DNA from 3 places in the Alkalihalophilus pseudofirmus genome. Region 3 is predicted to be linked to each of the others. Evidence: riboswitches for the same ligand, from Rfam matches in the RefSeq annotation. Region 3 holds a riboswitch; each other region holds the start of a gene.
The links. A riboswitch is a leader RNA that binds a small molecule or an ion and turns the genes downstream of it on or off. The one in region 3 is predicted to bind S-adenosylmethionine.

Region 1 (8,051 bases), 1.9 Mb from region 3:
GCTTTCGCGGTGGATCCTGGAGCCATTAATCGCTGTTTATTTCGATTTACATTTATCCGCCTAACAAATGGTGAAACGTTTTGGTTCTTCCCAACATTTGTAGGCCGAAACTCAGTTGCTGGCTATCGATGGTGGTTTTTCCGCTGGGTAAATTTCGGAATTGATTTAAGAAGAATTTCATCTTTTCAATGTGTATAAGAAAAAAAGTACCTGTTTTGGGGCAGGTACTTTTTTTTCAAATATATGAATAACAATGATTCTTATTCTCAATACTAAGAGTATAAAAAGAAGGCACGGAGAATGCCCTCTTTTTATACTCTTAGCTTGGTTCGAACGTTTTACAATCCGTCTCCTCTTGACGATCTGCTTGTTTCCCTTTATGACTGATTACATAGATCTTATCCGCTGCACATTGGTTACCATGCGACCAATGTACACAATTGTTCACTTCACATAAAACATCTTGTGCCATATTAGTCCACCTCCCTCTTACTGCCTAGTTTGGCCTTTTTTGAAGAGAAGCATACATAGAAGTGTTTCTATTATTTGTTATACCCCGATTATCTAAACTAAAACAAAAAACACAATCTCTCAAATGAGAAATTGTGTTTTTTTGTATTTCTTTTAATAAAACTGTAAATTAAAGTCCTGCTTGTTCTTTAAGAACAGACGCTTTATCCGTTTGCTCCCATGGAAGCTCAATATCTGTACGTCCAAAGTGTCCGTATGCTGCTGTTTGCTTATAAATAGGACGACGAAGGTCAAGCATTTTAATGATGCCAGCAGGACGAAGGTCAAAGTTATCACGAACTAATGAAACAAGTGTTTCTTCAGAAACTTTACCTGTACCAAATGTATCAATTGAAATTGACACCGGCTGAGCAACACCGATTGCATATGCAAGCTGCACCTCACACTTATCAGCTAATCCAGCTGCAACGATGTTCTTCGCTACATAACGAGCTGCATAAGCACCTGAACGGTCAACTTTTGTTGCATCTTTACCAGAGAATGCACCGCCGCCGTGACGAGCATATCCACCGTAAGTGTCTACAATGATTTTACGTCCAGTTAAACCAGCATCCCCTTGAGGTCCGCCGATAACAAAGCGTCCTGTTGGGTTAATGAAGTATTTCGTATCCTCATCAAGCAATTCAGCTGGTACAACCGGGTTAATGACATACTCTTTTAAGTTGCGTTGAATTTGCTCAAGAGTTACTTCTGGATGATGTTGAGTGGAGATAACAATCGTATCAATACGAGCTGGTTTTCCGTCCTCATCATATTCCACAGTCACTTGTGTTTTCCCATCTGGACGTAAGTAAGGAAGAATTTCTTCTTTACGTACTTCAGTTAAGCGGCGAGCTAGTTTATGACTTAATGAAATAGGAAGCGGCATAAGTTCTTTTGTTTCGTTATTTGCATAACCAAACATTAAACCTTGGTCACCTGCACCAATTGCTTCAATTTCTGCATCAGTCATTTGTCCTTCGCGAGCTTCTAATGCTTGGTCAACCCCAGCTGCGATATCTGCTGATTGCTCATCAATTGATGTTAAAACAGCACAAGTCTCTGCATCAAAACCATATTTAGCACGTGTGTAACCAATTCCTTTGATCGTCTCACGAACGACTTTAGGGATATCTACATATGTGTTTGTAGTGATCTCACCCGCAACTAAAACTAAACCAGTTGTTACAGATGTTTCACAAGCTACACGAGCATTAGGATCTTTCGCTAAGATCTCATCAAGAATCGCATCAGAGATTTGATCACTAATTTTATCTGGATGACCTTCTGTTACTGATTCTGATGTAAATAAACGACGACTTTGCTTTTCTACCATGTTCAAATTCCTCCTATGCAGACAACTACAACGGTTGTGTGCGAATGATTTGAGACGGCACTCGTTTCTCATCCAATGGGTGATAAAACGGTTTAAGACGTGTATAAACGTAGAAAACCCCATTCCATCGAGGAAAAGGGTTGAAATGTTTACCTTTCGCCTCTTATCGTTCAAGGCAGCTGCCTTGCAGGTTAGCACCTTTTCACTCGTTTGGCATGAGTGTTGGTTGCTGGGTTTCTTCGGGCCTGTCCCTCCACCTACTCTGGATAAGAGTATCCGTTCGCGACATATCATAACGTACATAGAATCCTCTGTCAACACCGGCCGAAAATTCACTAATATTCATACTTTTAGTCGGAGTAGAACTCGTTTATAATGAGTTATACTATTCATTAATTAATGTCATTTTATTTTCATCACCATCTAGATTAAACCGTTTTCTTCTATATAGTATTATGCTTCTTCCAGAATTCATCTCTTCATATTTTATGGACTTATTCATTTAAAGTCTTCTTCATTTTCGTCTCAAATCGTAAGAACTAACACCTTTTCCCCTTTGGCCCTTTCAATACCAAAAGGGCGGCTTTTGGTTCATTGCATCATTTTTCAAAAAAACTTTCACATTAGTATAGACTAATAGATATAATGTGTTATACTAATTGACATAGAAACGATGACAAGTACCAAATACCAATAAAAAGTTAAATTACTTTAAATAGGAAAGGGTTTTGCGACAATGACTACTTTAAGCCTTACATCAGAACTTGACCAATTATTGAAAAGTGAGCAGACACACCATGATTTACCGATCTCGGCATTAGTTGAAAAATCACTGATGCGTAAAGAAGGTAAATTAACAGCTTCTGGTGCATTAAGCGTTGAGACTGGTACGTACACAGGACGTTCGCCAAAAGATAAGTTCATTGTCAACGAGCCAAGTGTAGCCGACAAAATTGCATGGGGCCCTGTTAATCAGCCAATCGAGAAGGATGTATTTACGAAGCTTTACAAAAAAGTGCTGGCCCACCTTGGAACGAAAGAAGAATTATTTGTTTCAAAGGGATATGCTGGAGCTGATAAAAACTTCCGTCTTTCTTTAAAAGTTGTAAATGAATTTGCATGGCATCAAGCTTTTGCTAGACAATTATTTATCCGTCCAACTGCTGAGGAATTGAATCAAGAAACAATTGCAGACTTTACGATTGTTTCAGCACCAACGTTTAAAGCTGATCCTGCAGTAGATGGAACTCGCTCTGAAACATTCATTATTATTTCATTTGAAGAACGTATCGTTTTAATTGGAGGAACTGAATATGCAGGTGAAATGAAAAAATCTATTTTCTCTGTGATGAACTTCATGCTCCCTGAACAAAACGTTCTTTCAATGCACTGCTCTGCGAATGCAGGAAAAGAAGGCGATGTTGCTTTATTCTTTGGCTTATCAGGTACAGGTAAAACTACCTTATCTGCTGACCCGAATCGTTACTTAATTGGAGATGATGAGCACGGCTGGTCATCTAACGGTGTATTTAATATTGAGGGCGGCTGCTATGCAAAATGCATTAACCTTTCTGAAGAGAAAGAACCGCAAATCTGGAATGCGATTCGTTTTGGATCCGTTCTTGAAAACGTTGTCGTAGATGAAAAGACAGCATTACCTGATTTTGACAACACGGTTTTAACAGAAAATACACGTGCTGCTTACCCGCTTGAAGCGATTCCTAATGCGCTCACACCAAGTGTTGCAGGTCATCCGAATACAATTATCTTTTTAACGGCTGATGCTTTTGGCGTATTGCCACCAATCAGCAAATTAACAAAAGAACAAGCAATGTACCATTTCTTATCTGGCTACACTAGTAAGTTAGCTGGAACAGAGCGCGGGGTTACATCACCAGAAGCAACGTTCTCAACATGCTTTGGTGCACCGTTCTTACCGCTTCCTGCAGCTCGTTATGCAGAAATGTTAGGCGAGAAGATCTCCCAGCATGATGTTCAAGTATTTCTAGTGAATACTGGATGGTCTGGCGGTCCATACGGTGTCGGCAAACGCATGAACCTGCCGTACACTCGTGCAATGATTCAAGCTGCATTGCAAGGTGAGCTTCGTCAAACAGAAACAGCAGTTGACCCAATTTTTGGTCTGCACGTCCCACTTCACTGCCCAGGTGTGCCTGATGAAGTTCTACACCCGCGTGATACATGGACAGATAAAGCTGCGTATGATGAAAAGGCAAAACAACTTGCTGCTGACTTCCAAGAAAACTTCAAGAAATTTGAAAATGTCAGCGACGAGATCAAGTCTGCAGGACCAACATTATAATCCCATTATTAATCATACTTTTCCCACTAAAAGCCAAGTCGCCTTACACGACTTGGCTTTTTAGTATCTTATTTTGTTTACTATTTACCCTGCATTCCTTCCTTGACATGGGTCAGCTTATCCTTGATCGACACACCATCTTCGTGGTAATGAAGCTTGATATTCGTTAACACATCGCTTGCCCCTTCATCAATACCAACTTGCTGTGCTGATTTGATCACATTAAATACATCATCAATACTTCCTTCTATTACCGTTTCCATCGGTCCTACATGATAGGTGAGTCCAGAGTTTTGAACAACCTCTACAATCTTTGGAATCACACCGTCCGTATCAACATCTTTCCCGTTCGGTAATACTTGAAATCCTGCTGTTACAGTTGCCATTAATCTCATCCTTTCATGTTAGCGTATATGTTTCTCTAACCGTTTTATTAAATTTCCAAACATATTCCACTAAAACACAAAAAAACACCGACCTGAATAAGTCGGTGATTAACCAAGTCCGTGTTTTCGTTGCGCTTTTAGCCACTTCCCTGCCTCTGTCAGAATTCTCTGTTGTTCTTTTGCAGGAAAATGATGAGTGTAATCAGGGTAATACCAAGCATCAACTTTTTTATTTACCTGATTTAGAGCCTGCTCCAGTCTATAAGCATGCTCAATCGATACATGCTCATCTTTCATCCCGTGGATAATTAAAACAGAAGATTGAAGATCCTGCAGTTGATCCAGGGGTGTTCGGTCTACATATCTCTCTGGATATTTATTTGGTGTCCCTCCTATCACTCTCTTCATCATCCTTCTTAAATCGACTCGTTCCTCATACGTTAAAAACATATCCGTCACACCATTCCAGCTGATAAGAGAAGCAACTCTCTTATTGTGCAGTGCAGTTAAAAGTGCCATGACTCCCCCTCTTGAGAATCCGATAAGGTGGATACTATCGGGGTCAACAGTTGGATGACTGAATAGGATATCACAAGCTGTATGTGCATCTTCTCGATCTTCCCCTGCAAAATCTTCCTGTCCCTCTCCCCCTTTATTACCACGATAAAATGGAGCAATGACGACAAATCCTTCGGCTGCCCATTGAATCACCCGCTGAATTCGAACCATCCCAACATTTTTTATGCCCCCTCTTAAATAAACAAGTCCCGGAAGCTTCTCACGAGTGAGCGTTCGCGGTTCGGCTAAATATCCCTTTACTTGCAACCCATCACTTATGTATGTAATTAAATACAATGAAATGGAGGAGTGAGGGGATGGTACTTTTTGTTTATCGATGATCATTTTGCACATCATGCCTTCACCTCTTTCATATCGTTTCTAGCATACCAATCCCGCTTTTAAAACACCAATCATCTAGTATGTGATGGGCATACACACATTTATGTTTTCCTACATAAGATATTTCAAGATTCACCTGATGAGGAGTTGACATGCAATGAAACTGAAAAAATGGATATGGCTCCCGTTACTTATCAGTCTGATCCTTATTTCTATTAGCTGTTCATTTGGAAATGGTTCTAATGAAAAAGTAAGAGTAGCTGAAGTGACCCGGTCTATCTTTTATGCCCCTCTTTATGCCGCAATGGCACAAGGTTATTTTGAAGAAGAAGGAATTGATCTTGAGTTAACCACTGCTTGGGGCGGAGATAAAACAATGACTGCGTTATTATCTGACGGTGCTGATATTGCACTCGTTGGGGCTGAGACATCGATATATGTCTATGCACAAAATGCCTCTGATCCTGTTATTAACTTTGCCGGACTTACCCAAACAGACGGCACATTTCTTGTAGCTAGAGAACCGACTGCTGAGTTTCATTGGGATGATTTAAAAGGCAGTACGTTCCTCGGTCAACGTAAAGGCGGCATGCCGCAAATGGTAGGCGAGCATGTATTAAGACAGCATGGAATTGACCCTAGGAAAGACTTAAACTTGCTGCAGCATATCGATTTTGGAAACATCCCGAGTGCTTTTGCTTCTGGTACAGGTGATTATGTTCAATTATTCGAGCCTCAAGCAACGTTGTTTGAAAATGAAGGATTAGGCCATATTGTTGCCTCATTTGGTGAAGAGTCCGGAGAGGTTCCATACACGGTCTTTATGACAAAAGAAAGTACCCTTACGAATAACAACGAAATGATTGAACGCTTTACCCGTGCACTATACAAAGGACAACAATGGGTAAGTGAACAACCTCCTGAAATCATCGCTGCGACCATTGTAACCTTTTTTGAAGATACGCCGGTTGATGTCGTCACTCAAGTAGTAGAGCGCTATAAGGAACAAGGGTCTTATGCAACGGATCCTTTCTTATCATCAGGTGCTTGGGACAATTTACAAACGATCATGGATGCATCAGGGGAGCTGCCATTGTATGTTGAATACGAAGAGCTGGTAAACACCCAAATTGCAGAATCGATCGTAGAGTAAGGTGGTTAGACCGATGGGAAATTTACGTGTAGATGATGTCTCACTCACTTATTTATCCAAGAGTGATGCCACTAAAGCTCTTGTCGACATTCACTTTTCAGTTGAGAATGGAGAATTCATCTCCATTCTCGGCCCAAGCGGCTGCGGGAAAACCACTCTCTTATCCCTTGTAGCAGGAATCCTTAAGCCCACTTCAGGAACCGTAACACTAGACGGGATTCCTACCTCAAGTAAGCAGGCGAATATCGGCTACATGCTTCAACAAGATTACTTGTTTCCTTGGCTGTCTATCGAATCTAATATTATGCTGGGCCAAAAAATATTAGGAATGGATAAGCCGCAGTCTAAGGATTTAGCTCTTTCATTATTAGAGAAAGTTGGACTTTTGGATAAGCTGACACATTACCCAGCGCAGCTATCAGGAGGAATGCGGCAGCGCGTGGCACTTGTTAGAATGATGGCTACAAATCCTTCTTTGCTGCTTTTAGATGAACCCTTCTCTGCTCTTGATTATCAAACGAAATTAAAACTAGAAGATTTAGTAGCCACGATTTTAAAAGAAGAACAAAAGACAGCGATTCTTGTCACCCATGATATCGGTGAAGCCATTGCGATGTCTGACCGTGTGATTTTATTATCTGCCAGACCAGGCCGGATCGCTAAAATCTTTGACATTCCAAAGGAAATCAGAGGCGTTCTTCCATTTGAAGCAAGACAGCTTTCTTCCTATACAGAGCTTTTTAATGAAATATGGAAGGAGCTGGAGAGTCTTGAAACAAACAAAGGATGATTTAAGTCAAGCTGATTTGCACCAAACGTATCTGCGCTCCTTAAAGAAGGAAAAACGAAATGTACTATTTGTTCAATTAATCATCCTGATGTCATTTATCGGCATATGGGAAATTTCTGCTAGAAATGGCTGGATCGACCAACTATTGTTCAGCATGCCCTCTCGAATTTTCAACCTTTTAGTCACCCGAATAACGGATGGAACTCTGATTACACATACCTCAGTCACTTTATTTGAAACGGTGCTTGGATTTATTATAGGAACACTAGCCGGAACGATCTTAGCAGCCGTCTTATGGTGGTCACCTTTTACTTCTAAGGTGCTTGACCCTTATTTAGTCATTTTAAATTCAATGCCCAAAGTGGCGCTTGGGCCCATTTTAATTGTGGGGCTTGGACCAGGCTTCACTTCAATTATCGCCATGGGGGCGTTAATTTCTGTTATTATTACCACGATGGTCGTCTACACAGCATTTAAAGAAGTGGATGCTAATTATATTAAAGTGATGCAAACATTCCAGGCTTCTAAGAGGCAGACCTTCCAATCAGTCATATTGCCTGCTTGTGTTCCAACAATTATCTCAACCTTAAAGGTCAATGTAGGACTTAGCTGGGTGGGTGTCATTGTTGGTGAATTTTTAGTCTCAAAGCAAG
Region 2 (8,051 bases), 120 kb from region 3:
TTGATTTAAAATCTGATCTTTGATCTCTTCCCATTCAGGAGGGGCAAACTGCTTCATTAGAGCAATAATGTTGTCTGATTCTGTAATGGTCCCGTCAAAGTCACAGAAAATAATCGGTTTCTTCATACTTTTACGAGCCCCCACGTATCTAGTGCCTTTCTCAAGTTTAAACTTGATTCCGCCTTCTCTTCTAATGTCTGGCCAGAAAGAACACCATCTATAGCTTCTCTAAAAGCCGCACCGCCTGCGCTCGCTCCATCTGGATGACCATGAATGCCTCCGCCTGCATTAATGACAGTATCAATTCCAAAATCTTCAATTAATTGCGCTGTCATACCTGGGTGAATGCCTGCTGATGGGACAGGAAATGCTTGCGCGTATGGCTCATCTGCTGTTCGCAAAGCTTGAGCGATTTGTAATGTTTCTTGTTTAGGCATCGCTACACTGCCATAAGGTGACGGGAATAAGACTAGGTCTGCACCAACCATACGTAGTAATTTCCCTAAAAGTAATGGATTGCTCACCCCGTATCTAGTAGAAGAGGTTATAGCCCCTGAAAAGGCTGGATGTGCTAAGATCGGCACATCAATTTCCGGGTCTTCTCTTAACCCTTGAAGAACATCGAGTCCGTATGTAAATACGTTAAACAGTAAGGCCGGTGCTCCGAGTTCAATCGCTGTTTTTGCCCGCTCTTTCAACTCAAATGTCTTTCCCGTTAAATTCACAGCATATAAAGGCCGATTTCCAGTTTCTTCTGCTGCTTCAGCAATCGCCGCAAGCCCAACCGGAACTCTTTGTTCAAGTGGAGTTAATTCATTTTCAAATAGAATTTCATCGTCTTTCACTAAATCAACCCCGCCTAACGCTTGATGAAGCATTTGCTCATGAAGCGAGTCGAGTGACCTTCCAATAGCTGCCTTAAATATACTCATCACCAATGGACGATCATAAGCACCTGTTAATTCTCTCACCCCTTGAATACCAAAACGCGGTCCTTTGAAATGGCGTTGAATTTCATTGCTGAAATGTAGATCGATCAGTTTGATTGAGCCATCTAAAGATAGTTTGCCAAAGGTCGTTGTAAGAATAGCCGGCAGATCAAAGCTGTAGTTAGCAGCAGGAAAAGAAATACTAATTAACCCTCTTCTGACTCCATCTGCCGATTCCTCAATTTCCCTCACTTCAACAACCTCACCTTTATGAGCAAGCAGTTGTGCTTTTTCAAGTTCTGGCAGATCCGTCCATGAACCAACCGTTAATCCTATTGCAATTTTTTCTGCTTTTTTTTCAAATTCACCATTTTGATCATGAACTAAATACTGAGCGATAACTGTCATTTTTAGACCCCCTGCATGAATAGTAAACAAAAAAACCTCTTCCTAAAGAGGGAGAGGTTTGTATAGTTTAAGCTCCCTCTTATCTATCAGCTAATAATCGCTGCAAGAATTAGCACCGTGTTTTTCAAACCGGTTGCCGGGCTTCACTGGGCTTGTCCCTCCGCCTGCTCTTGATAAGAGATTGGTATAAAATTATAATTAAACTTACTTAAATTTTAAAAATTCCAGCCAAATAAACTGAACAATCAATTTATTGTTACTATCATGACAGCTACTAAGTTAACTTGTCAATAATTATTTTATTCAAATTTGAAAATTATTTATTTTAAAAAAATATTGACGAAATGGAGTTACTTGTTTTATAGTTTTCATCAAGTGATCTTACAATTTTCCAAAAACTTCATATTCCACTCTTATTACGAGTAGGCTGAGGGAATTGGCCCTATGACGCCCAGCAACCGACCTTTCTAATGTTTGATTTCATTGGTTTAAATCAATAGGTTTAAATCAATAGGTTTGAATCAAATGTTTTGAATCAAATGTTTTGAATCAACCAAAGGCACGGTGCTACATCCAACAGACTTTGTCTGAGAGATAAGAGAGATGCGATCATACATCCACCTCTTTTCGATCAGAAAAGAGGTTTTTTATTTTTATTATTTTAGGAGATGATCTAATGAGTACAAGCATTGCCACGGCAAGTTATGAACCATTAACAGAAGAAACGGCTATCGCCTACATCGAAAAGCTTAATCAGAAGCTCGGCCTCTTCCCTGCACCTTCTCTTCTTCTATGCAAAGAGATTGGTGATGGTAATCTTAATTATGTATTTCACTTGAGCGACTCACTAAGCGGACAATCTCTCATTATCAAACAAGCACTACCTTATGCAAAAGTGGTAGGGGAAAGCTGGCCCCTCACTTTAAGACGAGCAAAAATTGAAGCAGAAGCCTTACAAAAAGCTGCAGAAACTGTCCCATCATTGGTTCCTAACGTGATACATACTGATGATGACTTAGCTATCACTATCATGGAAGATTTATCTGACTATACTATCTTAAGAAAAGGACTAATTGATGGTGAGACCTACCCTAATCTTGGCAGGCATATTGGGACATATCTAGCAAAAACGATCTTTCATTCCTCTCCTTTTGGTGAAAGCCAGCAAGAGATAAAAGAAATCTCAGTTAGATTTACAAATCCTGAGCTTTGTAAAATCACAGAAGATCTCGTGTTCACAGATCCTTTCTTTGATCATGATACAAATAACTTCGAAGATCATTTGAAAGATACTGTGATTGAACTATGGAAAAACGAAGAGCTTAAGCTAGAAGCTGCCAAACTCAAATATACATTTCTTACAAAATCAGAAGCTCTCATTCACGGGGATCTCCACACAGGGAGTGTGTTTGTAACTGCAGAAGAAACAAAAGTGATTGATCCGGAATTTGCTTTTTTTGGTCCTGCTGGCTTTGATTTAGGTTTATTTATTGCTAATATACTGTTAAATACCATCTCAAAAACGGCTATAGATGAACAGCAGCATTCTGACCTGTATCTAATTATCATTGAAACCATAGAAGTATTTAAAGAAGAATATAAAAAGCTATGGCAAAACCACCATGTAGAAGCTTTTATACAAACAGAAGGCTACGTCGATTATATGCTAGCTACCATTTTTGAAGATGCTGTTGGCTTTGCTGGCTGTGAATTAATTAGAAGGATTATTGGACTTGCTCATGTGGCTGATATTGATAACATTTCAGATTGTCAAAAGCGTTTATGCGCTCAGAAAAATGCGTTGGAATTAGGAAGCACCTTTATCCTAAAAAGACGAAATATTCGTACGATTGATCAATTAATTCAAGAAACAAAGGATGTGTTAAAATGACCATTCAATCTGTTGAGTGGAATCAAGAAACAAACGTACTCCGTATCCTAGACCAAAGACAATTACCTCATAAAGTGATCTTTATAGATGCCGTTTCCATTGAGGAAGTTTGGGAGGCCATCACGTTTCTTAAAGTAAGAGGTGCACCTGCGATTGGTATTGCCGCAGCTTTTGGACTTGTTTTATGGAGCGAAGGAAAGCAATCTAATCAACTTGAACTCTTTTTAGATGAGCTCGAGGCCAAACGAGATTATCTTGCCACAAGCCGCCCTACTGCTGTTAATTTATTTTGGGCCACAGACCGAGTGATTGAAGCAGCTATTCAAGCTAAAAGTGTCGAGGAAGCTAAAGAGCGGTGTGTATTAGAGGCACTAGCGATCCAAGAGGAAGATAGGAATACGTGTAGAAAAATTGGAGAATTTGGTCTAGAGCTCTTGGAAGATGGAGATACAGTACTAACGATCTGTAATGCTGGAGGGATCGCAACAGCGCAATACGGTACAGCTCTGGCTCCTTTTTATCTCGCAAAAGAAAGAGATATAGAATTAAACGCTTATGCGTGTGAGACAAGACCCGTTTTACAAGGTGCAAGACTAACGGCTTGGGAATTGCAGCAGCTAGGTATTGATGTAACCTTAATTACTGACAGTATGGCTGCTCATGTATTAAAGACAAAAAACATTACTGCGGTGATGGTTGGAGCGGATCGAATAGCCGCTAATGGAGATACTGCAAATAAGATAGGTACATACGGTCTTGCCATCTTGGCTAAAGCCCATGATATTCCTTTTTATGTAGCAGCACCTTTTTCAACCATTGACCTTAACACTGTATCCGGGGAAGATATACCTATTGAAGAACGAGCTGCTGAGGAAGTGACTCACCTTCAAGGTGTGGCGCTTGCACCTGATGGCACTAAGGTATTTAACCCTGCTTTTGATGTTGTACCTAATGAACTTATTAGCGGAATTATTACCGAAAAAGGACTTATTAGAGGAGATTTTAAAGATCGATTGCAAGCACTCCAAAACGAATCCGTCCATGTATAGAACGTAAAGAAGCGTAGTGCAATCACTACGCTTCTTCTCATCCTTTCATTAACACTTCTGCTTTTATGGAATCCAATAACTCTTCTTTCTGAAATCCTGTGCCAATCAAAATGATAACAGGCTCATCTTCCTCATCAGCAGGCGTTAACTGCAAAGTCTTGGATGCATATTGAAAGTGAAAGAGTCTTGGTGTTTCAGTTAAGCGAACTACTCCTTTCGCTCGAATGATCAGCTCATCATTTTTCTTCAGCCACTTCTCAAAAGCTACCCTCTCTATATTCGGCACATCTTTTACTCGAACGGCTTGGAAAGTATGTTGATGGTGATGGTGATGGTTGTTTTGACTTTTTTCAGACTCCTCTAATTCCCACTTAAATCTTGAGGCGAACAACTCAGTACGATCTACATTTCCCATCTCAGTTTCAATAATAGGAGTGTTTTTCTGCTTCAAAACTTCAACTTTCTTTTTAACTTTGTTAAGCGTACGGCCGTCTGTTAAATCCATCTTATTAAATAAGAGTAATGAGGCAAACTCAACCTGTTGATTTAATAACTGTCTTACTTCTTTAGAACTTTGAAACCGGCTTTGATACTCGAGAAATTTACTAGTATCTAATACACTTATAATCGACTGTAATTGAACGGCCTCAACTAAATGCGGGTGTGTGAGTGCTTCCATTATTTCTTGGGGATTAGCAATGCCTGTCCCTTCTATAAATAATATATCTCCTGGATCGTCTGAGCGCAAAAGCTCCTCTAGTTCGGTTCTCATATCTTCTTGAATCGTACAACAAATGCATCCATTCAATAATTCAACCATTTCAACATCAGTAAATAAATGACGTTCTACATTCGTTTCACCTAGCTCATTCAAGACAATAATTGGTCTTAAGCCGTCATCTTTAGCTGATTGGATCATACGCTGCAGGACAGTGGTTTTTCCGCTGCCAAGGAATCCCGTTAACACATATGCAGGAATTTGTTTCATTGACCTGTCTCCTTCTCTCCTTTTCTACAAAAATATCATAAATTACCTCATAAATCAAAATCATTCTTATTTACACAAAGAAAAAAACATAAGGTTCCCCTTATGTCTTCCTCTATCATTTATATTATGCACTCATTTTCTTCTTCAAGAATTTTTCTTTACGCTTTTTCATCGCTTTTGTAATGTAACCGCCTTTAAAATTACGCGGTTCAAAGGAAACGATAAACGCACTTGGCTCATAAGCATTTACAATTTCAATAAACTCTCGCTCACGATCTCTCCGAGCTGTGCAATCTAGTCTAAAACGAGAAGAATTCATTCCTTCTACTTCAGCAGTCGAAACACTGAATCCTACCACTCTTAAACGATTTGTTAATTCCTCATTACGCTGCATAATGTTGACTTCAATTGTTACGTAACCAATCGCGAGCTTTTGTTCAATAATTGCTCCGATATAGAGTCCAACACCAAAGCCCAATGCATACGAAGCCATATTTAAATAGTTGGATAGATCACTGAACACGAGTCCAAGTGCTCCAACATAAATAATCCCCTCAAGTATACCCATAGCAGCAGCCTTCTCTTTCATCCCCTTAACCATCATAATCGTACGTAAGGTTAAGACTGGTACAAATAAAAGCTGGGCAACAAAAATAATTAAAGCCTGAACCATATTCAATCACCTTCCTTTACTATTATCCATCAGGCAACTCCCGTAGTTTAACAGGAAAACAACCATGAATCTACCACTTTTTTTCTACTTCTTTCGATATTTTTTCAATTTTATTACGAATGCAACGGTTTCCCCTGTTGTGAAGCTGTTTATGATAAACTAGCTAGGGAACTTTTTTCTAGCAAAGTTATTCTATTTCTACTAAAGCCAAAGTCACTTACATAAGAATAAATAGAACCATCTAATAAAGGAGTCGATTTAAAAGAAATGAAAGCAGGTAAAAAATTCATAGGTTTTGGCAAAGACATGATCGGCTTTGTCTTGCTGCTGTTGTTCTTAATTTTATTTTTTAATATTGAATCATTTAAAAATACGGAAGCCTCTATCGCTGTCCCTGATACATGGTTAACGGTTAATACAATCTTCTTAAGTATAGTAATTGAAGCGGTACCCTTTATTTTACTTGGAGTCTTCGTGTCTGCTTTAATTCAAATCTATGTAAAGGAAGAATGGATTCATCGTTATCTTCCGAAAAATGCTTATGCAGCCCTTCTGCCCGCTGCCTTTTTAGGAGCGATCTTCCCTATTTGTGAATGTGCCATCGTTCCTATCGTCAGACGACTCATCAAAAAAGGAATGCCCCTGCATGTGGGTGTTGTCTTTCTAGTCGGGGCACCCATCTTAAATCCGGTTGTAGCTGCATCGACTTATTATGCCTTTAGAACAGATTTAACAGTTTTATATGCGAGAATGGGACTAGCTTTCATACTTGCTATTATTATTGGAGGCATACTTTATGTCATTTTCAAAAATAGTGAGCAGCTAAAGTTATCTAAAGATGAGCTAGTAGGTATTACCCCTGTTACTATAGAAAGTCCTGTGCGCAAGATGAATCGGTTTAAGCAAACCCTCTATCACGCTTCAGACGAATTTTTCTTAATGGGAAAATATCTGATTCTTGGGGCATTTATTGCCTCGTTATTTCAAACGTTCCTAGATCGTGAGCTTCTTCTTACAATCGGAAGCAACGAATGGTCTTCAACGGCTGTAATGATGGCTTTCGCCTTCTTGCTTTCATTATGCTCTGAGGCAGATGCTTTTGTAGCTTCATCATTTGGAAATACATTTACTACTGGATCACTTATAGCCTTTTTAGTATACGGACCTATGCTGGACCTAAAAAATACAATTATGTTATTTGCGTTCTTTAAAGCTCGCTTTGTTGTTACATTTATGATCGTTGTTACAGTGGCTGTTTTTGCGGCAGTGATGACTCTTCAGTTATTCATATTGTAAAAAGTACTTAGTTTGTTAAAAGTACTCAGTTTTTAAAATAAATGAGGTGAAAGGATTTGAAGAAAGAAACAGACTTAGGATTTCATGCCTATATTCGAGGAATTATTTTAATCGGTTTTGCTTTATTAATATTGGCATTTATCATTACTGGCAACATACGTTACTATATTGCCGTAAATATGATGCCGTTTATCTACTTTGCTACGGGCGTTTTTCTCTTGCTCGGTGTCGTTCAGATAATAAGAAGCACATCAAAAGGCCAAGAGGAAGAGCTGTTATGCGATTGCGGAACCGACCACAGTATGGAAGGTTCTCCTGTTACTAAATTATTTATTTACTCTATTTTCATTGCACCTATTGTTTTAGGGTTTGTGCTGCCGGATAAAGTATTAGACTCAACTGTCGCGCAAAACCGAGGGATCCAATACGGTTCAGGCATTCTAACAAAACCAACAGCTCAAGTGTCAGAAGAAGGATCACAGACTTCTCGAGCTGAAGCCTATTTAAATGATCCTGATGGTTATATGGAAAGTCTCGAGTCAGAAACAAGCTCCAGTGACGAATTCAGCACAGAAGAATTTTATACTGAGGAAGGGTTTAACTCCTATTACGACGAAATGGCACAAGAGTTACTTGCAGAAGAACGGATTGTAGTTACAGAAGAAAATTATTTAGATATTATGACTGTCCTAGATTTACACCTAGACCGCTTTGTCGGGAAAGAAATTCATATAGTAGGATTTGTGTACAGGGAACCTGATTTTGATGATAATCAATTAGTCGTTGCCCGGTTTGGAATGACTTGCTGTGTTGCCGA
Region 3 (8,051 bases):
TCTGCCGTAAGGTTTGCTTGTTGAAGCATCGTCCCCATAGCTCCATCTAGTACAAGGATTCTCTCTTTAAGTTGTTGTTCTAATAATGATTTTGGCATGATTAACTCTCCTTTTTAAATCCATACAAGTCCAAAAATTTACATTCCTATCATACATCTCGTAAAATACAGCTCAAAGTGTTTAATTCATTAATTTAGCCGTTGATTTCTGCTCAATATAGGCTGTTAACTCAGCTGTAATTTCATATCGCAGAAACGGTGTAATTAAATAAATACCGTTAAAATACTGTGTAGCTGTATCAATTAATGATTTTGCAATCTTTATTCCTTCTAATTGAGCACTATCTTTTGTTTCACAGGAAGCCATTGATCTGCGGATTGAATCTGTAAGCTTAATACCCGGCACTTCATTGTGAAGAAATTCAGCGTTTCTTGAGCTTGTCAGCGGCATGATCCCGACATAAATTGGTGTATCTAAATGTTTTGTTTCATGATAGAACGCTTCAATTTGTTCCTCGCTGTACATAGGCTGCGTCATAAAGAAGTCAGCACCACTCTCTATTTTCTTCTCCATTCGCTGAACTGCTTTATCCAAGTGCCTAACGTTAGGGTTACAAGCAGCAGCAATAGAGAAATTAGCTTTCTGTCCAAGATCTTTACCTGAGAAAGATATGCCTTCATTTAATTGTTTCATTAATGAAATAAGTTGAAAAGAGGTGACATCATACACCGAAGTAGCCCCCGGGAAATCCCCCACTTTTGTCGGATCTCCGGTCACAGCCAGCACATCATTAATACCGAGCGCATGCAGCCCCATCAAATGTGACTGCAGCCCAATTAAATTACGGTCTCGGCAAGTTACATGTACAAGCGGCCTTACATCTTCTTTTATTTGGGCGGCCAGAGCCATATTGTCAATCCTCGGAGAAGCAAGTGAATTATCCGCCAGAGTCACCGCATCCACTCCTGCTTCTTTTAAAACTTTTGCACCCTTTATAAATTTTTCAGTACTTAATTTCTTAGGAGGATCGAGCTCAACGATCACTGAGCGTCTTTTCTTAGCAATATCAGATAGCGGCTCTAGAGAGCGAGGAAACTCTATTTTCTTTGTAACTTTTTCCAAAGAAGGCGTAACCCATTTCTCCTCCACAGGTGTTCTACGCTCTGCTACTTGACTAAAGGCTCTAATGTGCTCGGGAGTCGTACCACAGCAGCCGCCAAGAAGGCGTACCCCTTGATTCACAAACTGCTCACCCATACTCTCGAAATATTCAGGATTTGAATGATAAAACAATCTTCCGTCTTGATATTCAGGCAAGCTGGCATTTGGATAAACGGACAAATACGCACGCTTTGGCAGCGGCACATCTTCTAATGAACGAAGCATGTGGCTTGGACCCATTCTGCAGTTTACCCCTACAACATCTGCTCCTGCATTCTCTAGCTTGCCAATTGCTTCTTTAAGAGAAACCCCGCCATGAAGCACCCCGATTTCACCTAGTGAAACATTAGCAATTATAGGGAGCTCCGATTGGTTCCGAACGATATTAATTGCTCCTAACAGTTCATCTAAGTCATAAAAAGTTTCTAACAATATACCGTCTACATTTGATGCAAGCAAGGCCTCAATTTGTTCTTCTAATGCCTCTAGAACTTCTTCTTTCGTCCATTCCTCTTGATGGAAATTTTGCAATCCACCGACTGTTCCGACAATAAATATGCCATTAGGGCCAGCTTCTCTTGCAAGCTTTACTGCTTCTTGATTAATGATTCTAACCTTTTCACCGAGGCCATATTTCTCCAGTTTTAAGCGATTGGCAGCGTACGTATTCGTTTGAATGATTACAGCACCTGCTTCGATATATTGTTTATGTGCATCTATAATTCTATTTGGGTCTGATAGATTCAGCTCCTCAAAGCATTTGGAAATCCCTTGTTCATAAAGAAGAGTCCCCATTGCACCGTCTCCAACTAATACTTCATTTTTCATTTTTTCTATAAAAGTCATGCGGACACCCCCTTACACATTTGATTTCGATTTAGCTGCATACGTAATGGCTTGCTCTAAATCATTTATAAGATCTTCTGCTCTCTCAATCCCTACTGAAAAACGAAGAAGTCGATTACAGACGCCATTTTCAACCCTCACGTCTTCTGGAATATCTGCATGTGTTTGGGTTGCTGGATAGGTCATTAAACTTTCCACACCGCCTAGGCTCTCTGCAAAGGAAATCAGTTTTAATTGCTGCAAGAGCGGATTCACCCATTCCTCGTCTTGAATACGAAACGATACCATTCCGCCGCGCCCTGGATATAATACATCTGTAACATGCTCATTTTCTTCTAAATATTGAACGACAGCTTTCGCATTCTCTTCGTGCTTTTCCATACGGAGGGCTAGAGTCTTCATCCCACGAATTAAAAGCCATGAGTCAAAAGCACCGAGTGTTGCGCCAATTCCATTATGATAATATCCAATTCGCTCAGATAATTCTTTGCCTTTTGAGACGACGAGACCTGCGATTACATCATTGTGCCCTCCTAGATATTTGGATGCACTATGAACAACGATATCAGCACCTTCTACAAGCGGCTGTTGTAATAAAGGAGTGTAGAACGTGTTATCAACGATCAATAATAGCTGTTGTTTTTGACAAATAGCTGCAAGTGACTTAATACAGGCTTCTTGCATCAAAGGATTCGTTGGAGTCTCTATAAACAGTGCTTTTGTTTTTTCATTGACAGCCGCTTCTACTTGAGCTAAGTCCCTCGGGTCAACATAAGAGAAATGAAGGCCCCATCTGCTCCATCCTTCTTCAAACAGTCGATATGTCCCGCCATATAAATCTTTAGATGCTAAAATTTCATCCCCCGACTCAAATAACGAAAAGACTGTTTGAATTGCAGCCATTCCAGAGCTGCATGCAAATCCTTGATCTCCTTCTTCAAGGGACGCAATCGCATCTTCTAAAACTTCACGTGTCGGATTGCCCGTTCTTGCATAATCATATCCTGTTGATTCTCCAATACCAGTATGTCTGTAGGCTGTTGATAAGTAAATAGGCGTATTAACAGCTCCAGTATGCTCGCGTCCTCTATTTCCAATCTGAACAACCTCTGTTTTATATCTCTCTTTTGTCATGGTTTCTCCTCCCGATTCCTCCTAATAACTAAAAAAGACACCTTCCTTAAATAAATAAGAAGAAGGTGTCTGTTAAATGCTAGCCTCTTCTTATCTTCCAAGCTTCAGCTTGGTGGAATTAGCACCTGACCAATAATGGCTGGTTGCTGAGACTTCATCGGGCCATTCCCTCCGTCTCTCTTGATAAGAATTCATGTTTTATGAAATTTCTAAATAAACTTTCTACGTTGAACCTAAGTTACACTATCTCACGAGTAATTGCAAGTGTTTTTTAAGATTCAGGTGTCGCATCCACGTGAAGGTCATCATTATTTCCGCACACACATTGTTTAAAGCCCGTCTCATATTCACCGTGATCATTTTCTTTGCCACGTAGAATATATTTTTCCCCGCATTTCGGGCAACGAATGATTACTCGATAACGTTCTCCTACCATCTTTCATTCCCCTTTCTACATTTTAATGATCAAGCTTATTAGCCCATTTTACCTTATTTAACGCTAAGATCCAAAGGCCGACCATAAAAGGTACCAGTCCGATTAAAAAGTACATATCAAATGTCAGCAAAATGAAATCATAGACTCCATGAAGCAGGACCGGGATCAATAAGGATAGTAATAGAAACTGCTTTCTTTTGGTGTTCTCCATCTTGGCTCTGCCTAGATAATAGCCCATAATCACCCCATATAATGCATGGCTTGATACAGGAAGCAGAGCACGACCTACCGCAGTCTCTAGTCCGTGAGCTAGAATATAGAACACATTTTCCATCGATGCAAACCCTAGTGATAAAGACACACCGTAGACAATTCCATCATAACGACGTTTCATTTGTCCATATTGATATGCAAAAAAATAGAGCATGAACCATTTGAAAAACTCCTCAAAAAATCCATACAAAATAAATGCTTGACTTAGACCAGCCTGTAATAAACCCTCAGCTGTAAAGGCGTACTGCAACACCATAACAGGGAAAACAAGGATAAGTCCAATAATAAAGGTTCTAAACACTAAGGCATTGACAGTTGATTCATATTCATTTCTCAAATAAAAATAAGATAGTAACGCCATTCCTGGTGCAATAGCAGCTGTTAATAGGGCAAACAATGTAGAGCCTACCTTTCTTATACTGTGCAATCATTTATTAATCATACAAATAGTATTTATACAAAATTAGATGGTAATTCTAATGAGTGAGGTATGAAAAGTATGGTAAAATACGTACATAACATCAAGAGAGTCATTCTCGAACGATAAAAAGGAGCATGAAAGATGAAAAAGATACTTGTGTTACATACTGGCGGAACCATCGCTATGCAAGAGGATGAACATGGTGCGGTTACCCCCAATCTAGTAAATCCATTATATTCCACAATTGAATCCCTTTCAAGCATCGCCTCTGTTGTCGTAGATGATTACTTGAACATTCCGTCGCCTCATATGACTCCTTCTCTAATGGTCGATCTGGCCAAACGATTAAAAGAAAGAGTACAAAATGATTCGCTCGATGGAATTGTAGTGACACATGGTACGGATACGCTAGAAGAGACGGCTTATTTACTTGATCTTGTCTTAAACATCGAAAACCCAGTTGTGGTAACCGGCGCTATGCGCTCAAGCAATGAACTAGGATCAGATGGTCCTCACAACCTCATTTCTGCTGTAAAAACCGCAGCAAGTGACGAAGCCTACGGTAAAGGTGTGCTCGTTGTTTTAAACGATGAAATTCATACAGCTAAAAACGTAACGAAAACACATAGTTCTAACATTGCCACCTTTCAAAGCCCTCAATACGGCCCGATTGGAATTGTCACTAAACGAGGGGTAAACTTCCATCATACATTATCGCATAGGGAATGCCACCCAGTTGATTCCCTAACAAAGAAAGTCTCACTGCTTAAAACGTACGCCGGGATGGAAGCTGATATTGTTGATGCAGTAGCTGATGCAGGAATTAACGGCCTGGTCATTGAAGCTTTTGGACAAGGGAACGTGCCACCGGCCATCATGCCTGCATTAGACCGTTTAATAAAAAAACAAATCCCTGTTGTATTAGTATCAAGATGTTACAGCGGAGTCGTACAGGATACATATGGTTACGACGGAGGCGGAAGAACGCTTAAAGATCTTGGGGTAATTTTTACGAATGGACTAAACGGACAAAAAGCACGCTTGAAGCTAATGGTTGCTCTTGAACTTACTACTGATAATGAACAATTACAACAAATATTCCTAACATAAAAAAGCCCCTAAAAGGGCTTTTTTATGTTGAAAATTTTTTCTTTAAATCTTCAGCGATCAACGGTCCATGGTGACGTCCATTTTCGATAAAGATTTCATTTGCATTATTGCCAGCTGCAATCACTCCAGCAATATAAACTCCTTCAACATTTGTTTCCATCGTTTCAGGATCTAAAGCAGGACGTCCGGAACCTGCTTCTACTTCCACCCCTATTTTTCTTAGAAAAGAATGATCAGGATGGTAACCTGTCATAGCGAAAACAGCATCTGCCTTCACTGAATATACTTCATCACCGATTGTATATATTACTTCATGATTTGTTATCTCTTTAACTTCTGCATTAAAATGTAGATTTATTTTCTCATTGCGGACAAGTGATTCATATTCTGGTAAGATCCAAGGCTTCACACTGGTTGAATATTCGCTCCCACGATACAATGCACACACTCTAGCCCCTGCTTTCTCGAGTTCAAGAGCTGCATCTACTGCAGAGTTCTTCCCGCCGATTACGACCACATCTAAATCAAAATAAGGATGGGCTTCTTTAAAATAATGATGCACATGCTCCTTATCCTCACCAGGAATATTCATTTTATTAGGGCTGTCATAATAACCTGTTGCGATAATCAGCTTTTGACAAACGTATTCCCCTTTTGATGTACTCACGTGAAACTCACTGTCATCTTGTTTCGTCACCGATTTTACCTCTTCATATGATTGGACACGAATCTTCTTACGCTTCACTACATCACGGTAATAGACTAACGCTTGGTTCCGCTTCGGCTTCCGCTCTTCAGTTACAAATGCAACGTCTCCGATCTCAAGCTTTTCACTTGTACTAAAGAATGTCTGATGAGTTGGATAACGATAGATCGCATTGACGATATTACCCTTCTCTATAACAAGTGGAGAAAATCCGGCTTCTTGGCACGCAATGGCAGCTGATAGCCCGCATGGTCCTGCTCCTATAATAATGATGTCTTCTTTGATCAAACTACTCACCTCTCACAACAATAAAACCCGAAAACCCTTGTATCATTGACACAAGGGCAAGGTTAATCTTATTTATAGTATATCAAATTACACCCAGCCACGGAAACGAGAGGCTTCGGCCATCTTACGCACACCAATCATGTATGCGGCTAGACGCATATCTACTTTTCGGCTCTTCGATAGGTTGTAAATGTTTTCAAAAGAACCAACCATAACATGTTCAAGCTTACCTTCTACTTCTTCTTCTGTCCAATAATAGCCTTGATTATTTTGAACCCACTCAAAGTAAGAAACAGTTACTCCGCCTGCACTAGCTAATACATCAGGAACTAACAGGACATCACGTTCTGATAAAATACGCGTTGCTTCCATCGTTGTCGGACCATTAGCAGCTTCTACGACAATTGAAGCTTTAATTCGCTCTGCATTTTCTTCTGTAATTTGATTTTCAATAGCAGCTGGAACTAAAATATCACATTCTAATTCAAGCAGCTCTTGGTTTGTAATGGTTTCTTTAAACAGATTGGTTACCGTACCAAAACTGTCACGACGATCAAGCAAGTAATCAATATCTAACCCTTCAGGATCGTGCAGGGCTCCATAAGCATCACTAATACCAACTACTTTTGCTCCGGCATCATGCATGAACTTCGCGAGGAAACTTCCTGCATTACCAAAGCCTTGGATTACTACTTTTGCTCCTTCAATATCGATCCCTTTTTTCTTAGCAGCCTCACGGATACAAATGGTTACACCTTTAGCTGTTGCAGATTCACGTCCGTGTGATCCTCCTAACACAAGAGGCTTTCCTGTAATAAATCCAGGTGAATCAAACTCACGGATACGGCTGTATTCATCGAGCATCCACGCCATAATCTGCGAATTAGTAAATACGTCTGGAGCAGGAATATCCTTAGTCGGTCCTACTAATTGACTAATTGCTCGCACATATCCGCGGCTTAATCTTTCTAATTCACGGAAGGACATATCACGAGGGTCACAAATAATTCCACCTTTTCCTCCGCCATAAGGAAGATCAACTATTCCAGCTTTCAAACTCATCCAGATAGATAACGCTTTCACTTCTTTTTCAGTAACATTTGGGTGGAAACGCACTCCACCTTTTGTCGGTCCAACTGCATCATTATGCTGAGCTCGGAAACCTGTAAAAATCTTTGTCGAACCATCATCCATTTTAATAGGAATACGCACCGTTAACATACGGATTGGTTCCTTCATTAACTCAAACATTTCATCAGGATAACCAAGCTTGTCCAAAGCCTTTTTAATTACCTTCTGCGTTGAAACAAGCACATCTAAATTTTCAGCTTGCTTACCATTACCTTCCATCTGTTTCACCTCTAGCCAGTGTTCGATGTATTATTTTTTACGCATATGACCGCGTTATCATTCATCACTACTTACTATAATGAAAGAGCTGTCATATTTCCACCTTTTCAGTAAAAAAAACAAGATAACTTATATTTCCGTCCTATTCACACTATTCTTACTACTATTTACCCAAATCTTAAGCAATTAAAACAGACTGATCTAAAATCAGTCTGCCTTTTATTAATGTTTATTTATTTAAAGATAGTTGGACGAATGTTTCAATCATCTCATCATAGGATAACCCAATTTCACGAGCAGCATCCGGATAGAGGCTTGTTGGTGTC

Region 1: another riboswitch for S-adenosylmethionine. It lies ahead of metK (methionine adenosyltransferase); the one in region 3 lies ahead of PQ478_RS07515 (methionine biosynthesis PLP-dependent protein).
Region 2: another riboswitch for S-adenosylmethionine. It lies ahead of mtnK (S-methyl-5-thioribose kinase); the one in region 3 lies ahead of PQ478_RS07515 (methionine biosynthesis PLP-dependent protein).

What each region holds. Positions count from the first base shown of each region.
Region 1 covers NZ_CP117835.1:3,349,022-3,357,072, forward strand. Annotated here, with positions in the region: gene PQ478_RS17680 (hypothetical protein) at 1-198, shown strand, start outside; gene PQ478_RS17685 (DUF1540 domain-containing protein) at 320-472, opposite strand; gene metK (methionine adenosyltransferase) at 641-1,846, opposite strand; SAM riboswitch class I at 2,007-2,119, opposite strand; gene pckA (phosphoenolpyruvate carboxykinase (ATP)) at 2,583-4,169, shown strand; gene PQ478_RS17700 (thiamine-binding protein) at 4,250-4,555, opposite strand; gene PQ478_RS17705 (alpha/beta hydrolase family protein) at 4,664-5,458, opposite strand; gene PQ478_RS17710 (ABC transporter substrate-binding protein) at 5,613-6,608, shown strand; gene PQ478_RS17715 (ABC transporter ATP-binding protein) at 6,622-7,398, shown strand; gene PQ478_RS17720 (ABC transporter permease) at 7,379-8,051, shown strand, end outside.
Region 2 covers NZ_CP117835.1:1,319,094-1,327,144, reverse strand. Annotated here, with positions in the region: gene PQ478_RS06835 (2-hydroxy-3-keto-5-methylthiopentenyl-1-phosphate phosphatase) at 1-126, opposite strand, end outside; gene PQ478_RS06830 (2,3-diketo-5-methylthiopentyl-1-phosphate enolase) at 123-1,337, opposite strand; SAM riboswitch class I at 1,414-1,517, opposite strand; SAM riboswitch class I at 1,748-1,938, shown strand; gene mtnK (S-methyl-5-thioribose kinase) at 2,014-3,228, shown strand; gene mtnA (S-methyl-5-thioribose-1-phosphate isomerase) at 3,225-4,277, shown strand; gene PQ478_RS06815 (CobW family GTP-binding protein) at 4,315-5,265, opposite strand; gene PQ478_RS06810 (DUF2179 domain-containing protein) at 5,390-5,938, opposite strand; gene PQ478_RS06805 (permease) at 6,206-7,234, shown strand; gene PQ478_RS06800 (TIGR03943 family putative permease subunit) at 7,291-8,051, shown strand, end outside.
Region 3 covers NZ_CP117835.1:1,443,876-1,451,926, reverse strand. Annotated here, with positions in the region: gene metH (methionine synthase) at 1-98, opposite strand, end outside; gene PQ478_RS07520 (bifunctional homocysteine S-methyltransferase/methylenetetrahydrofolate reductase) at 181-2,007, opposite strand; gene PQ478_RS07515 (methionine biosynthesis PLP-dependent protein) at 2,020-3,141, opposite strand; SAM riboswitch class I at 3,229-3,331, opposite strand; gene PQ478_RS07510 (hypothetical protein) at 3,413-3,577, opposite strand; gene prsW (glutamic-type intramembrane protease PrsW) at 3,600-4,247, opposite strand; gene PQ478_RS07500 (asparaginase) at 4,413-5,381, shown strand; gene PQ478_RS07495 (YpdA family putative bacillithiol disulfide reductase) at 5,404-6,375, opposite strand; gene PQ478_RS07490 (Glu/Leu/Phe/Val family dehydrogenase) at 6,463-7,725, opposite strand; gene PQ478_RS07485 (D-alanine--D-alanine ligase family protein) at 7,955-8,051, opposite strand, start outside.